2 regions of the Vibrio sp. SNU_ST1 genome follow, and region 2 is predicted to be linked to the other one. Evidence: riboswitches for the same ligand, from Rfam matches in the RefSeq annotation. Region 2 holds a riboswitch; the other holds the start of a gene.
The links. A riboswitch is a leader RNA that binds a small molecule or an ion and turns the genes downstream of it on or off. The one in region 2 is predicted to bind cobalamin.

Region 1 (7,736 bases), 320 kb from region 2:
TTTAGCATGCCCCAGAATATTGGAAAATGTTGAGTGGATACTTTTATTGTTCTGACAAAACAGAGGGTTACTGTTGAATTCAATAATACGACTTACGGCATGACGCAGTGCTTTGGAAGGAATAGTCCCCCAGTGGGTACAACCACCACCAACGCTGCTCTCTTTTTCAATGATAGCAACGTTCAACCCGGCTTTGGTTAATCCCATCGCTGCCCCTTCTCCTCCGGGGCCACTACCAATTACGATTACATCAAAGTGGTTGGAGTGCGACATAGATATCTTCCTTGTTATATTTGATTAACATTGCTTTAGCGAGATTTTAACTGATTCTGTTCTTGGGTACATGAAAAGGGCATCAGAGAGTCGGTGAGATCACGTCATGCTACTGAAAAAATAATATTTGGTATGTCGTATGTCTCCAAATGACGGTGCGGATATTGAAATGTTTTCTTTGAACGTATTTACTTCGATACGTGAACAAAGAGGAGTGTTTAGTGTCTTATATAACCAGAGTGCCTTATATAAGTAAGTGATTCGCGTTATATTGAATAGAGTATTAGACATGCCTGTTTAGGCTGTAAAAGAAGATGTTGATAAAGTATGAAACCAATGGGCATTCGCGCACAGCAAAAAGAAAAGACTCGTCGTAGCTTAATTGATGCGGCATTTAGCCAACTCAGTGCCGATCGTAGTTTTTCTAATCTAAGCTTGAGAGAAGTCGCTCGTGAGGCTGGAATAGCTCCGACTTCCTTTTATCGTCATTTCAAAGACATGGATGAGCTTGGCTTAACCATGGTTGATGAAGGTGGTTTATTGTTGCGTCAACTGATGCGTCAAGCTAGGCAACGCATAGTAAAAGAAGGCAGCGTGATTCGCACATCGGTTGAAACCTTTATGGAATTCATTGAAAGCAGTCCAAACGTATTCAGACTGTTATTGCGGGAGCGCTCAGGAACTTCATTTGAGTTTCGTGCTGCGGTAGCTCGTGAGATACAGCACTTCTCTGCTGAGTTAACCGAATATTTAATCACAACAGGAATGACAAGAGACGAAGCTTTTACTCAAGCGGAAGCCTCCGTCATCTTGGTTTTTAACTCAGGGGCAGAAGCATTAGATTTAGATCGACGTCAGCGAGATGAATTAGCTGAACGTTTGATCATGCAATTGCGAATGATGGCCAAAGGGGCTTTTTGGTATCGTAAAGAACGTGAACGTAACCGATTAAAAGGCGGGATTGAATAATGTCGAATGAAAATAATACTGTAAACCGTGGTTCTGAAAGAAAGACACTCGTACTTGCTGTTATTGCCGGTGTGTGTGGTGATGCTCTGTTATCTTGGGTAACAATGAGCGAAGTGGGCTTCTCTATTTTCCCACTGATTGCTTTAGTCTTGGCGGTACAAGCACTTTACCAAGAATACCTAACGAATCCAGTATCTGAAGATATTCCATTAGTGGGTTTAGCTTGTTTCTTTGTAGGTGCATTTGGCCATTCGGCTTTTGTGAAAGCACAACACCCTGATGCAGGCTCAAACTTCTTTGCGATTATTGTAGCGATGCTGCTACTCGCTTGGGTAGGTAAGAAGCTAGGCTTTATCGGTAAAACCGCGTAAACCAACGTATAAATAAAAAACGAGCCAATTGGCTCGTTTTTTTGTATCTGCTGTATGTCTTAGGGAGCGAGATTTACGCCTTACGCTCTAGGAATACACCGGCTTCCATGTGATGCGTGTAAGGGAACTGGTCAAATAGAGCAAAACGAGTGATGTCGTGTGTTTCGCTTAGAATGTCTAGATTCTCTTTCAATGTCTCAGGGTTACAAGAGATGTACATGATACGCTCGTAGCCTTGAACCATCTTACAAGTATCAACATCCATACCTGAACGCGGTGGATCAACAAAGATAGTGTTGCAGTTGTAGCTCTTAAGATCGATGTTCGCTTGCTGTAGACGACGGAATTCACGCTTGCCTTCCATTGCTACGGTAAAATCTTCCGCAGACATGCGGATGATCTGAACATTATCAATCTTGTTCGCCGCAATGTTGTATTGAGCAGACTCAACAGATGGCTTCGCTAACTCTGTTGCCAGTACACGCTCAAAGTTCTGTGCCAGCGCTAGTGAGAAGTTACCGTTACCACAGTAAAGCTCAAGCAAGTCGCCTTTGCTGTCTTGAGTACAGTCGACTGCCCACTCCAGCATTTTCTCTGCTACTTTACCGTTTGGTTGAGTAAAGCTGTTCTCAACTTGCTGGTAGATGTAGCTATCACCATTCACATCTAGCTTTTCAATGACGTAGTCGCGATCCAGTACTATTTTCATCTTACGCGCACGGCCAATCAGGTTTAGGTTAAAACCTTCATCATTCAATTGTTGTTTTAGCGCTTTAGCGTCTTGAATCCACTGCTCACCTAATTGGCGGTGGTAAAGCAGTGACACCAAAACCTCGCCGCTTAAAGTCGAAAGGAAGTCTACTTGGAATAATTTGTGGCGTAGAGAGTGGTTGTCCTTCATTGCATCCGTTAATAGAGGCATTAGGTCGTTGATCAGGCGGCTAGCTGCTGGGAACTGGTCGACACGGTATTTTTCTTTAGTTTCTTGATTGAACATGACGTAATACATATCGTCACCTTCATGCCACACGCGGAACTCTGCACGCATGCGGTAGTGTTGTTCTGGAGATTCATACACTTCCAGCTCAGGCACATTATATTCTGAGAACATTTCAGTAAGACGCTCAGTCTTTTCTGCCAGTTGTTCTTGGTAGCGTTGCGGGTTTACTTCTAAATTCGCCATTGTTATGCCTTTTGCTGTCGTGCTTTTAAATCAAGAGCGCAGATTTTATTCAATCACAGGCGCTTGTCCAGTGTTGAGGGCCATTCAGTCTAAATAGACGATGAAAACTATAGCTTATAACTATCTTAGACTAGACAAATGATTCATAGGTCAATACTATTTCCGGCAAGCTGGTGCCATGTGGATGTATAGATGGCTGAAGAGGGAATCTGGTGTAAATCCAGAACTGACGCGCAGCGGTAAGAGAGAACGAGTATTCAAAGACACTGCAAATAGCATTTTGTGGGAAGTCGAATATTAGGTAACCATAAGGTTGTGCTCTTGAGTCCGAATACCTGCCAGCGGCCAAACCATAAAATGTGGTTTGGTAGGACTTTACGCGATTTAGGATCACAACATGAACAAATCCCTTTTAGCGGTTGCTGTAGCATCGCTGCTTTCACCTATCTCCAATTTACACGCCCAAGAAGCATCTACCGACGAAACAATGGTGGTTACGGCTAACCGCTTTGAACAAGTTGATGGTGCGGTATTAGCGCAAACCGTTGTCATTACCAAAGAAGATATTTCTAAACTTCAAGCGAATAGTCTTCTTGAGGTTTTTCGTACGCTGCCTAGTGTTGAAGTTGCTCAATATGGTGGCCGTGGTCAAAGTGCATCATTTTATGTACGTGGTGGTAGCTCCTCTCAAGTTCTAGTTCTTATGGATGGCACTCGCTTACCAAGAGCTATGATGGGAGGCGTTGACTTTAACTCTCTGCCAGTTAACTCAATTGAAAGAGTTGAATTCATTCGAGGTGCTCGTGCTTCTATATATGGTTCAGAAGCAATTTCTGGAGTAATCAATATTATTACCAGAGCTGATGTGAGTGAAAATGCAGTTAAAGTATATGGTGGCTACGGTACAAATAACCATTACGTAACGTCTTTAGCGGCCCTGCATAAGATAGATGAGAGCCAACACATTAAAGCCGTCGTTGGTTATGAAAAAGATGACGGTTTCAACGTAAAACCTCTAGTGGGTATTAATGATGGTGATGAGCATGGTTTTGAGTCATATAATGTAAATATCGGCTACCAAAATCAGTTAACCAAGGAAGTTAATGCTTTTGTAAATGTTGTTGCTTACGATAACGAAGGCGAATATGACAGTAGCAGTAAAGCATCGTCTTGGAATGGTGTTACTTATCCTGCTGTTCATAAAGAAAAGGTTGGTAGAACTGAGTTTCGCTCAATTAACACAAATGTGGCTTACAACGAAGACAGCCTCACTTCAACTCTTGACCTTACTTATGCAGAGCAAGATAACTATGATTACGTCGTAGGTAAGGGTAAAAAAAGTGGAGGCATCACATCGATCAACCAAATTAATGCTGCTTGGCTAAATTCATACCGAGTAAGTGAGCAGTTGGCTTTGGGGGGGGGGTTAGATTACCGTCGTGAAGAGTTAGGTGAGGGCTATACAGGTTCTAGTTACTACAAGCCAGAAGAGAACCCGCGTGAAAACTATGGTGTAAGTGTTATTAGTCAATACACTCTAGATAGTTGGACACTGGAAGCAAGCGCTCGAAATGATGATAATAGCCAGTATGGAAATACAACAACGTGGCAAGCGGCTGCAGGTTGGGCGTTTCTAAATAACTATGAGATTAAAGCCAGCCATGGCACAGCCTTCAGAGCACCTACCTTTTTAGATCTATACTACCCAGGTTATGAAGCCCCTAATCTAAAAGCAGAAGACTCTCAGAATACCGAGCTGACGTTAGAAGGTTCATATCCTTCTTTAGATTGGTCTATTACAGGTTTCATCAATAAGATTGATAATATGTTGATGTGGCAAGGTTCAGGCATGACTAATATTGGTGAGGCTGAAATAAAAGGTATTGAACTAGGTCTAGGTTTTGACACCTCAATCGTTACGCACCAGTTCTACCTTGATTGGAAAGATCCAGTAGATAAGTCGAATGGAAAGGAACAACAATTAGCATACCGCTCTAAACAAGGTGCTAAGTGGAATTCTTTTGCTGAATTTGGTGATTGGATTTTAGGTTCTCAGTACCTTTACCAAGGTGAACGCTTTAAAGGGACAACACGATTAGCAAGTTACAGCCTTTGGAACTTTACTGCTGAATACGCAGTTTCTTCAGACCTTAAAGTGAAAGGTAAACTGAGTAACGCATTTGATAAAGACTATGAAATGTATAGTGGCTACGCGACACCGGGTCGTGAATACTTCGTATCAGCGTCTTACCAGTTCTAATTAACAACTAAACCGCCTTCGGGCGGTTTTTTCTTATTGGATATATCAATGAAAAAGAAAGTCGTCATAAGTTGGTCGTCAGGTAAAGACTCAACGTTAACGTTAGAGCGTCTACTTGAAAGCACCGAGTACGAAGTTGTTGCTCTCTATACGACGTATGTTGGAGATGAAGTTCCTTTCCAGGTAACTCCTATTGAGGTAGTTGCAATGCAATCTCGATTGGTCGGTTTACCATTAATCATGATTGAGCTACCGGAAGTCTTCCCAAGTAATGAGGTTTACCAAAGTACGATTGTCTCGGCACTTAAAGGTTCTGGCTTATCAATCGATGCGGTTGCGTTTGGAGATATGTTCTGTAATGGCATTGCCGATTACAGAAGAAGTTATATAGAACCAGCTGGTTGGGAGTGTGTGTTTCCCCTAATGGGAGAGAGTAGTCAGGCACTTGCGAGTGAAATCATAGACAGAGGAATCGAAACCTTTCTCGTCACGGTCGATAGCGATGCATTAGACATGAGCTATTGTGGGAAAGAATACACGTTTGAGCTAATCGAAAGTTTACCGAGTCACGTCGACCCATGCGGCGAAGATGGTGAGTTCCATACTTTAGTCACGTCAGCGCCATGCTTTAAAGGAAAGCTTAAGATAGAGCTGGAAAATGTAGAGCATGGTGAGCGCTTTGTGCATCAACGCTACCGAGCTTGCATTATGTAGAGTGATGATTGGCGAAAACTAAGTGAAGGGGTATCATTGCAACGGAACTTATTAAAGGTAATGGTTGTGTCGGAAAGCATACAAAAAAACATATTGATCTTTGATTCTGGAGTTGGCGGTCTGTCCGTATATAAAGAGGTAAGCCAGTTACTACCGAATCATAACTATACTTATGTATTCGATAACGAGGCTTACCCATACGGTGAGCTCGAGCAGCAAGTCCTCATTCAGCGAGTCCAAAGTATCGTCGCCAGTTTTGTGGCGAGTCACGCTATTGATATCGTGGTGATAGCTTGTAATACGGCCAGTACGATAGTCCTGCCTACACTTCGCGCTAATAACCTTATCCCTATTGTCGGTGTTGTCCCGGCAATCAAACCTGCCTCGTTACTGGCTAATAAAGCGGTTGGCCTTATTGCTACTCCCGCGACGATTACTCGTGAATACACGCACGAGCTCATCAAAAACTTCTCGAGTAATAAAAGAGTAGAGCTGTTAGGTTCTACCCGGCTGGTGGATATGGCCGAAGATAAACTCAGAGGTGAGGCGATTAACCTTGAAGAGCTGCAGCAAATCCTTCAACCAATGATCAACACAATTGATGTGGCTGTTTTAGGGTGCACTCATTTTCCACTGATCAAATCAGAGATTCAGCAAGTGCTAGGTAAAAACGTTATGTTGATTGATTCAGGTAAGGCTATTGCTAAGCGGGTTCAAGATTTATTGGATTTAGAGAGCAGTACAGAAGAAGGGGGAGTGCGTGAGGCTTTTTGTAGTGCACTTCCTAAAAAAGAAAGTGCACTAAATAGTATGCTGAAGCAGTTAGGGTTTAGCTCAGTTCAGCTTCGTCCGTTTCTGGATGTTTAGGATCGTTTGCAACGCGTACTTTTAAAGTACGTTGCATGTAATCTTTATCGTTAAGTTCTGAAATAGCATGATTCACATCATTACTTGCCATAACAACAAATCCAAAACCTCTTCTTTTACCAGTACGTTTGTCTTTCATTAAACGTACAGCAAATACTTCACCATATTCAGAGAACAATTCACGTACATGTGATTCATTCGCTTTGTATGGAAGGTTACCCACATAAAGTGTTTTTGTTGAAGCCTTAGGTTCTGACTCTGATTTTGAGTTGGTGTTTGAAAAATTAACAACAAAAGCGGAAGCCAAGACACCAAGGATAAAGGTAATTGCAGGCGATATATCTACCTGAGAGAAAACAATGCCGCCCAATACAGCTAGCGCGACAATTAACAACATCGATTTTTTTGAGTTCATATCGGAATACTACATATTAATAAACGAAATATACGCATCTACCATTAACAAAATAGACACATGAATCTTACGTTCATGGCTTCCATTTTGCCAATGTATTGCTGTGATACGTCTCAAATGTTTAGTTTTTATTCGAAAAATGCGGATGTGGTGGCTTTTTAGGCGAACGAAGCTTTTATTTAAAAAAGCTCTTGTGCTCTATGTCGAACTCTCTATAATGCCGCCTCACCGACAAGGAGTGAGACGAAAGTCACGTAGCGAAATCGGTAGAGAATAAGAGTTTGAAAATAACCCTTGACTCTCTAAGTGGTGCGGGTATAGTACGCACCCCTAGCGACTGAGATGTAAATCACAAAACGCTAGAGCTCTTTAACAATTTAAACCTATCAATCTGTGTGGGCACTCGTTGATGAATATCAAAACGTTTTATCGTTAGATAAAACAGATTCTTCGGAATCAAACTTGATTTCAATGAACTGAGTGACCAATACAAAATTAAGTTTACTTAATTTTGGCACAGTCAATTCATTACCATTCTGTTCCTATTTATTTAAGAAGAGAGGGGTAATAGCTTTAAAATTACACTCTTTATTTATAAAGAATAGTTTTGAAGTCAGTATTCGTTGAGTCACAAAATCTTAAATTGAAGAGTTTGATCATGGCTCAGATTGAACGCTGGCGGCA
Region 2 (7,736 bases):
TAAAATAGCCGTCTAGATGTAGAAACACCTACGAAATATACTGTATTGAATGGCGGCGCTTCCTCGATTGCGACGGCATAAATTATTTGCATTTAACTATTTGCAACTAAAAACTAAACTAAAAGTGGAGCTCTCATGGCTAAGCACCTATTCACTTCTGAATCTGTTTCAGAAGGCCATCCAGATAAAATTGCAGACCAAATCTCTGATGCTGTTCTTGATGCCATCATTGAACAAGATCCAAAAGCACGTGTTGCTTGTGAGACTTACGTAAAAACCGGCATGGTAATGGTTGGTGGTGAAGTAACCACGTCTGCATGGGTTGATATCGAGGAAATCACTCGTGAAACAGTACGTGAAATTGGTTACGTGCATTCTGACATGGGCTTTGATGCTGACTCTTGTGCAGTACTAAACACCATTGGTAAGCAGTCTCCAGACATCAACCAAGGTGTTGATAAAGCCGATCCTAAAGATCAAGGCGCAGGCGACCAAGGTATCATGTTTGGTTACGCGACTAACGAAACGCCAATCCTAATGCCAGCTCCAATTACTTACTCTCACCTTCTTGTTAAAAAGCAAGCTGAAGTACGTAAGAGCGGCAAGCTTAACTTCCTTCGCCCAGATGCGAAATCTCAAGTAACGTTCCAATACGACCAAGGTAAAATCGTTGGTATCGACGCTGTTGTTCTTTCGACTCAACACTGTGATTCAGTAACAACACCTGACCTACGTGAAGCGGTAATGGAAGAGATCATCAAGCCAGTACTTCCTGCTGAGTGGATCAACAAAGACACGAACTTCTTCATTAACCCAACAGGCCGCTTTGTAATCGGTGGTCCAATGGGTGACTGTGGTCTAACAGGTCGTAAGATCATTGTTGATACGTACGGCGGTGCCGCTCGTCACGGTGGCGGTGCATTTTCTGGTAAAGATCCATCGAAAGTTGACCGTTCTGCAGCTTACGCAGCTCGTTACGTAGCGAAAAACATCGTTGCAGCTGGCATGGCTGATCGTTGTGAGATTCAGCTGTCTTACGCTATCGGTGTTGCCGATCCAACATCTATCATGGTTGAAACGTTTGGTACTGAGAAAGTAGCTCACGAAATCATCATTGAAGCAGTTCGTCAAAACTTCGATTTACGTCCATACGGCCTTCAAGAGATGTTGAACCTTCTTCAACCTATCTACAAGAAGACTGCAGCATACGGCCACTTCGGTCGTGAAGAATTCCCTTGGGAAGCAACGGACAAAGCAGCAATCCTTGCGGACTTCGCGGGCCTGTAAGCATTACGCAACATGCTTAGCTGAAACGTAATTTTAAAGCCTCTGTTCTCAGAGGCTTTTTGCTTTCTATTCTTCCTATTCTTCCTATTCTTCCTATTCTTCCTATTCTTCCTATTCTTCCTATTCTTCCTATTCTTCCTATTCTTCCTATTCTTCCACTAATCCTAGCCCTCTCACGTAAAGCAAGCGTTAACTTATAGATTATTTTGATAATAGTGGGAATTTTACGTGCTGAGATCAATGTTACGCAAACGTTTAAATTTTAATGTAATAGCACTTGTTAAAAACAAACCATTCTCAGTAACTCATGCTCTATTGCCACAACCTTTCTGTTCAACAACAAAACACTCAACGACTACACCCACTCGATCTAAAAATTAGTCAAGGTGAGCGCTGGGTTGTCATTGGGCGTAATGGTTCAGGAAAAACCACGTTATTAAAGGCACTTGTTAATTTGCTTCCCTTCAAAGGCGAAGTCGTCATAAACCAATTGCCGCTACGTAAGTTAACTTGCCAGCAAAGAGCAAAACAAATCAGTTACCTTCCACAACACAGTCAAGTGGATGGCCGTTTAGCACTAAGAGAGTACATTCAACTTACCGCTTCCCATCAAGCCAGTTCTAGCTTTTCACTTGATCATATAACTGAAGCACTAAAGATCAATGCTTTCCTCGAACGAAGAATTGGACAACTTTCAGGAGGCCAGAAGCAGAGAGCGCATATTGCTCGAACTTTATGTCAGAACGCAGAATTTCTGGTATTGGATGAGCCTCTAAATCACCTAGACCCATGCGCTCAAGGGGAAGTTTTATCACTATTGAAAGATCAAGATAAAACACTGATTTGCTCACTGCATGATATTTCCCTTGCGGCCAAGTTCGCGACGCACATTGTGATTTTAGAGCACGGTAAGGTGGTAACCAAAGGGAAAGTAGAAGAGCTACTGACCCACAAACAGCTTCAGCCGATTTTTGAAGTCGATTTAATCAGCTCAACCAATGAGCGAACACAGAAAACAAGCAAATTTTTCGATATTGAACTAGACCAAGGACAGGAAATTTCATGAAAAAACTATCAGCATCAGCATTCACTTTATTGCTTTCCATGTCCGCACAAGCCCAAATTACGGTAAAAAACTGCGACTCTACACTCACCTTAGATAAAGCGCCTAAAACCTTAATCACTCACGATATCAATATGTCTGAGATGGCATTTTCTCTCGGGCTTGAAGGCAATATGATCGGAGTGACCGGTATTAGCGGATACTACAAAACGACCCCTGAATTTAATCGCCTCCAAGGCAGCATTCCGGAGCTCGCACCTAAATACCCTTCTTTGGAGGTATTAGTTAATGCCAACCCTGATGTTTTCTTTGCTGGATGGAATTACGGTATGCGCTTGGGCGGCTCTGTCACGCCTGATTCTCTGAAAGAGTTTGGTATTAATACTCTGATTCTTAATGAGAGTTGCAGCCACATCCGTAAAGATAAGCAGCCAGCTAACATGGAACAAATGTTCGATGACGTGACACGCCTTGCGACTTTATTCGGTCAGCAAGACAGGGCTCAAACACTTATCTCCACTTGGAAAGAGCAATTAGTATTGATTCAACAGCAAACTGAGAATCAAACTCCGCTTAAAGTCTTTCTATATGATTCTGGGGAAGAGAAACCATTTACAGCAGGGAAATACGCAACCGTGAGTGCCATGATAGAAGCGGCAGGTGGCAACAATGTCATGAAAGAACTTGATATCAGTTGGGGGACCACATCATGGGAGTCGGTTGCGATGCATAACCCCGATGTCATTATTCTTCTCGATTATCAAAATGGTACAGGTGCTAAAGGCATGCAAGCCTTTTTAGAACAACACCCAGCAATGAAACTAACAACAGCGGTAAAGACCACCCAATACCTTCCTCTGCGTTATGAGGAAATCACTCCCGGGCCAGCAAACATAGCTGCAATTGAAAAATTGGCACAGCGTATCCAAGAAATCCATGACAAGTCTTAGTACTAACCTAAACCGAACCGTACTGAACACCTGCGTATTCAGCTCTGTTTTTGCCCTCTTAGCGATGTTTTCTCTGAGTTTAGGCAGCGTTCAGCTATCTTTTGCACAAGTCGCTACGATTTTTTCAGCGGCTATGAATCAACAGATCGACTCTCCGATAGATCAAGTCGTACTACACTTACGCCTGCCAAGAACATTCATCGCCATTATTTGCGGTGCTGGCCTAGGTATTGTTGGGGCGTTATTGCAAACCGTCACAAAAAACGATCTTGCCGACCCCTTCATTTTTGGGCTGTCATCCGGTGCTGCGACTGGGGCTGTCTTTGTGATTACAGTAATCGGCAGCGCTATCGGTATTTGGACGCTTCCACTCGCCGCTTTTATCGGCGGAATAATCTCGGCTTCGGCAGTGCTATTTCTAGTCAGAAAAGTAGATGGGCAAGCGTCTTCTCAAATTGTTTTAGCCGGGTTGGCTATTTCATTCTTATTTACAGCCTTGACTAACTTCTTGGTCTTCCATGGTGATCAACGAGCTGCCCACTCAATTCTATTTTGGTCGCTGGGAGGCCTAGGAAACGCACGCTGGGACAATGTGCTAATTGTGCTTGCTGGACTTATCGCCTTGATAGCCCTAAGTATATTAAAACATCGCCAGTTAGATTGTTTACTTGCGGGAGACGACGTAGCACAAACAATGGGCGTAGACACAAAACGCCTGCAAAGCGGTGTCTTTATTGTCTGCGCTTTTGCTACTGCATGTTTTGTTTCTATCATTGGAGTTGTCGGATTTATTGGCTTGATGGTTCCTCATATCGCGAAGAAAATCATCGGCCCATTACACAAAAAGTTACTCATCTCTTCAGGGCTGATTGGGGCTTTGCTTATGCTATTAAGTGATATTTTGGCGAGAACCTTAGTTGCCCCTCAGGAACTTCCGCTTGGTGTCGTCACCACTGCATTTGGCGCACTATTCATTGTTTCTATTTTGATGGAGAAGCGTAATGAATACTAAATGCTTAACCATCATTGCGATTCGTCATGGCGAAACAGAATGGAATCGAATTGGCAAAGCACAGAATCAACTGGATAGCCCTCTGACAATGGAAGGCAAACGACAGATGCATAAAGTAGGTCGTTATCTTTCGACTCAAAGACCGTTGACTATCCATGCTATTTACACCAGTCAATTAGGACGTGCCATTTCCAGTGCTAAAACTATAGCTCGTTACCTCAACGTACCCGTTATTTCACAGGTGGAACTCAATGAATTCAACTCTGAAGAACAGCGTAAAGCAATGGCGATTCAGTGGCTAAAACGAATATCTCGTCATCAAAACAATGAAAAAACAGTGTTGCTCCTCGGACACGGCGATTGGATAAAAACATTAGCCAGTTTAGGGACACCAAAGCAAATAATTGAAACACCAAACAACGGAGAAATCCTCAGAATAGATATCGAAATATAACGTCAACATCAGGGAATCAGGTGTAACTCCTGAACTGTACCCGCAGCTGTAAGCGATGAGCGTTTCATAGGCCACTGAATCATAAATTTGGGAAGGCGAAACGCAGTGAATATTTTCAACATCGTAAGTCAGAATACCTGGGCACACATGAATATCGAGCGGGAAAACTCAACACCAATCCATACCTTGTCTAGCAAGGGAACGCTCTGTATTCGTCAATACCTCAAACGTAGATGAAGAATACTGTGGTCACAAAAGTTAAACGATCAAAAAATAAGTCCGATCTCCGCAGTGGGTTTACCACAGGAGCATGCGCGGCTGCAGCTAGCAGGGCGGCAGTTCAAACACTGTTGACCGGACAAAAGCCCGACTACATTTCCATCACTTTACCTAATGGTGAGCCCGCTACGTTTAAGGTCGCGTTTATCCAAACATCCAACGATGCGGTGACCGCCAGCATCGTTAAAGATGCAGGGGACGATCCTGATTGTACCCACGAAGCCCATATTCAGAGTATTGCCCGCTGGCATTCAGATCCCGGTTTTCACATCGATGGCGGGGTTGGCGTAGCTCGTGTGACTCTCCCCGGATTAGAACTTCCCGTCGGTCAGGCGGCGATTAATCCTGTTCCTCGAAAAAACATTCTCGATATGGTGACTTTGGAATGGAACCAAGCTACCAGTCAACAGAAAAAACACGTCGGTATATCACTGGAAATTTGCGTCCCTGATGGCGAAGAGCGAGCCAAGGAAACCATTGGGCCAAGACTTGGTTTAATCGGTGGTATTTCCATTCTAGGGACACGCGGAACGGTAAAACCCTACTCCACTTCAGCGTTTTCAGCATCTGTGCGTCAATCGGTACAAATAGCGAAACAAAATGGCCAAAACCACTTGGTTCTCACAACAGGATCTCGCACCGAAAAGTCAGCGATGGCCATGCTACCAAGTTATGACTCGATGTGTTTTATCCAAGCTGGTGATTTTGTTGGGGTCGGACTGCGCGCGGCAAAACGTTATCAAGTGAGCAAAATCACCGTGGTCGCCATGATAGGCAAACTAGGCAAGATGGTCGCTGGGCACATGATGACTCACGTATCCGGTAAAGCGATCGACTTTTCATTGCTTGCCGATCTCGCCACTCAATCAGGCGCACCATATGAGTTTGCCGAAGCTGTTAGCCAAGCAAACACAGGTCGCCACGTACTAGATACATGGAAAGAAGCCCAATCAGGCCAAGATACACCTAATTACGACTTTCTTACCTTGCTCTGCAAACAAGCTGCAGAGCACGCCGCTGTGTATGTCAAACATCACGTCAGCATTGAATTCAAGTTGATCGATTTTAATGGCGATCTGTTAGCAGAACATCTCTGCTCAAAAGGAAGTGAAGCTAGTACTCACTTTCATGATGAATAAGCATGAACAAGGAAAATCCCATGACTAATGATATGCGTCAAATGACCAAGCAAGGTCGTCAAATTGAAAGTGACTCTTTCTCTATCATTGATGAAGAAATCGAAACACTCCATGGTGGTCACAACTTCAACCAAGGAGAATGGAATGTAGTTCGCCGTGCTATTCATACCACGGGGGATTTTGAATACGCAAAACTGTACCAATTCAGTGAGGACGCCGTTGAAGCTGCAATTTCAGCACTGAAAAGTGGTGCCAACATAATCACCGATGTCAGCATGATAGTCACAGGACTAAATCAAGCACGCCTTAATACTTACGGCAATAAAGCCCAATGTTTCATTAGTCATCCAGATGTCATTACCACCGCGAAAGAGACAGGAGAAACACGTGCCATTCACTCTATGCGTTACGCGCGTGATAACGGCCTACTCGACGGCTCTATCATAGGTGTGGGCAACGCTCCGACAGCACTACTTGAACTATTACGAATGATTGAGGCAGGTGAAGTAAAACCAGCTCTGATTATCGGTATTCCTGTTGGTTTTGTAAAAGCAGATGAATCTAAGCAAGCGCTAACAGAACAAGACACAGTGCCCTACATTGCCAGCCTAGGCCGTAAAGGTGGCAGCCCGTTAGTGGTATCGACTATTCACGCCCTACTTGCTGAGTCAGTAAAATGAATAATGTAAGTACTCACTCTCAGCTCATCGATTACTATCAATCGGCTATCACGGTAGTCGGAGTACCCGAAGATGGCTGCTTAAGCCTAACCAGTCGAGCTGTTAATGCAGTTGAATCTGCACGCGTTGTTGCAGGTAACGACCGACTATTGGATTGGTTCCCCCAATTCAAAGGTCAACGCTTATCGATGAAAGAAGGCTATCAGTCTTGGTTTGCTAAGTTGCTTGATGAATGCGAGGAAGGCAGCGTCGTCGTATTAGCTTCTGGCGACCCATTGTTCTTTGGCATTGGCGAATCGTTATTAAAAAAACTGCCTAATGATGAAGTGCGCTTTATTCCCTCCCCTTGTTCAATGCAACTCGCTTGCAGCCGAGTCGGCATTGCATGGCAAGAAACCAAAGCGATCTCGCTACATGGACGAAAGCAGCATTACGATGGCATTAAAGGTATCGCAAGCCAAATGCAATGGGGAACTAGCTACTGCTTGCTAACCGATGTTCAAAACAATCCCGCTCGTATTGCGAAACATTTGGTCGACTTTAATCAACAAGGTTGGACGGTTTGGGTATGTGAGAATTTAGGTGGTACAGAAGAAAAAGTTAGCCAGTGGGCTCTCGAAGATCTCGCACTAAAAAGTGCGGAAGATTTCTCTGCTCTGAACGTCATGGTACTTCACAGAAGTGAACCACACGTATGGGGTGAATTGGGCCAATACGCCAACGATGATGACTTCATGAAGCGCATGCCTAAACGCGGCTTAATTACCAAACAGCCAGTTCGTCATTTGGCTCTCGCCAGTATGCGAATTCAGCCTAAATCTGTGGTGTGGGATATTGGCACAGGCTCAGGTTCGATTGCGATTGAAGCGGCG

Region 1: it holds a riboswitch for cobalamin, as region 2 does, so the genes downstream of both, Q5H80_RS13680 (TonB-dependent receptor domain-containing protein) here and Q5H80_RS12065 (cobalt-precorrin-5B (C(1))-methyltransferase) in region 2, are expected to answer to the same signal.

What each region holds. Positions count from the first base shown of each region.
Region 1 covers NZ_CP130748.1:3,073,617-3,081,352, reverse strand. The annotation lists gene sthA (Si-specific NAD(P)(+) transhydrogenase) at 1-273, opposite strand, end outside; gene fabR (HTH-type transcriptional repressor FabR) at 601-1,242, shown strand; gene Q5H80_RS13690 (YijD family membrane protein) at 1,242-1,613, shown strand; gene trmA (tRNA (uridine(54)-C5)-methyltransferase TrmA) at 1,687-2,796, opposite strand; cobalamin riboswitch at 2,951-3,154, shown strand; gene Q5H80_RS13680 (TonB-dependent receptor domain-containing protein) at 3,194-5,056, shown strand; gene Q5H80_RS13675 (ATPase) at 5,105-5,770, shown strand; gene murI (glutamate racemase) at 5,831-6,637, shown strand; gene Q5H80_RS13665 (RNA-binding protein) at 6,600-7,052, opposite strand; rRNA gene Q5H80_RS13660 (16S ribosomal RNA) at 7,693-7,736, shown strand, end outside.
Region 2 covers NZ_CP130748.1:2,753,911-2,761,646, forward strand. The annotation lists gene metK (methionine adenosyltransferase) at 136-1,287, shown strand; gene Q5H80_RS12045 (ABC transporter ATP-binding protein) at 1,595-2,353, shown strand; gene Q5H80_RS12050 (ABC transporter substrate-binding protein) at 2,350-3,300, shown strand; gene Q5H80_RS12055 (iron ABC transporter permease) at 3,287-4,312, shown strand; gene Q5H80_RS12060 (phosphoglycerate mutase family protein) at 4,302-4,766, shown strand; cobalamin riboswitch at 4,777-4,905, shown strand; gene Q5H80_RS12065 (cobalt-precorrin-5B (C(1))-methyltransferase) at 5,012-6,184, shown strand; gene Q5H80_RS12070 (precorrin-8X methylmutase) at 6,205-6,864, shown strand; gene cbiE (precorrin-6y C5,15-methyltransferase (decarboxylating) subunit CbiE) at 6,861-7,736, shown strand, end outside.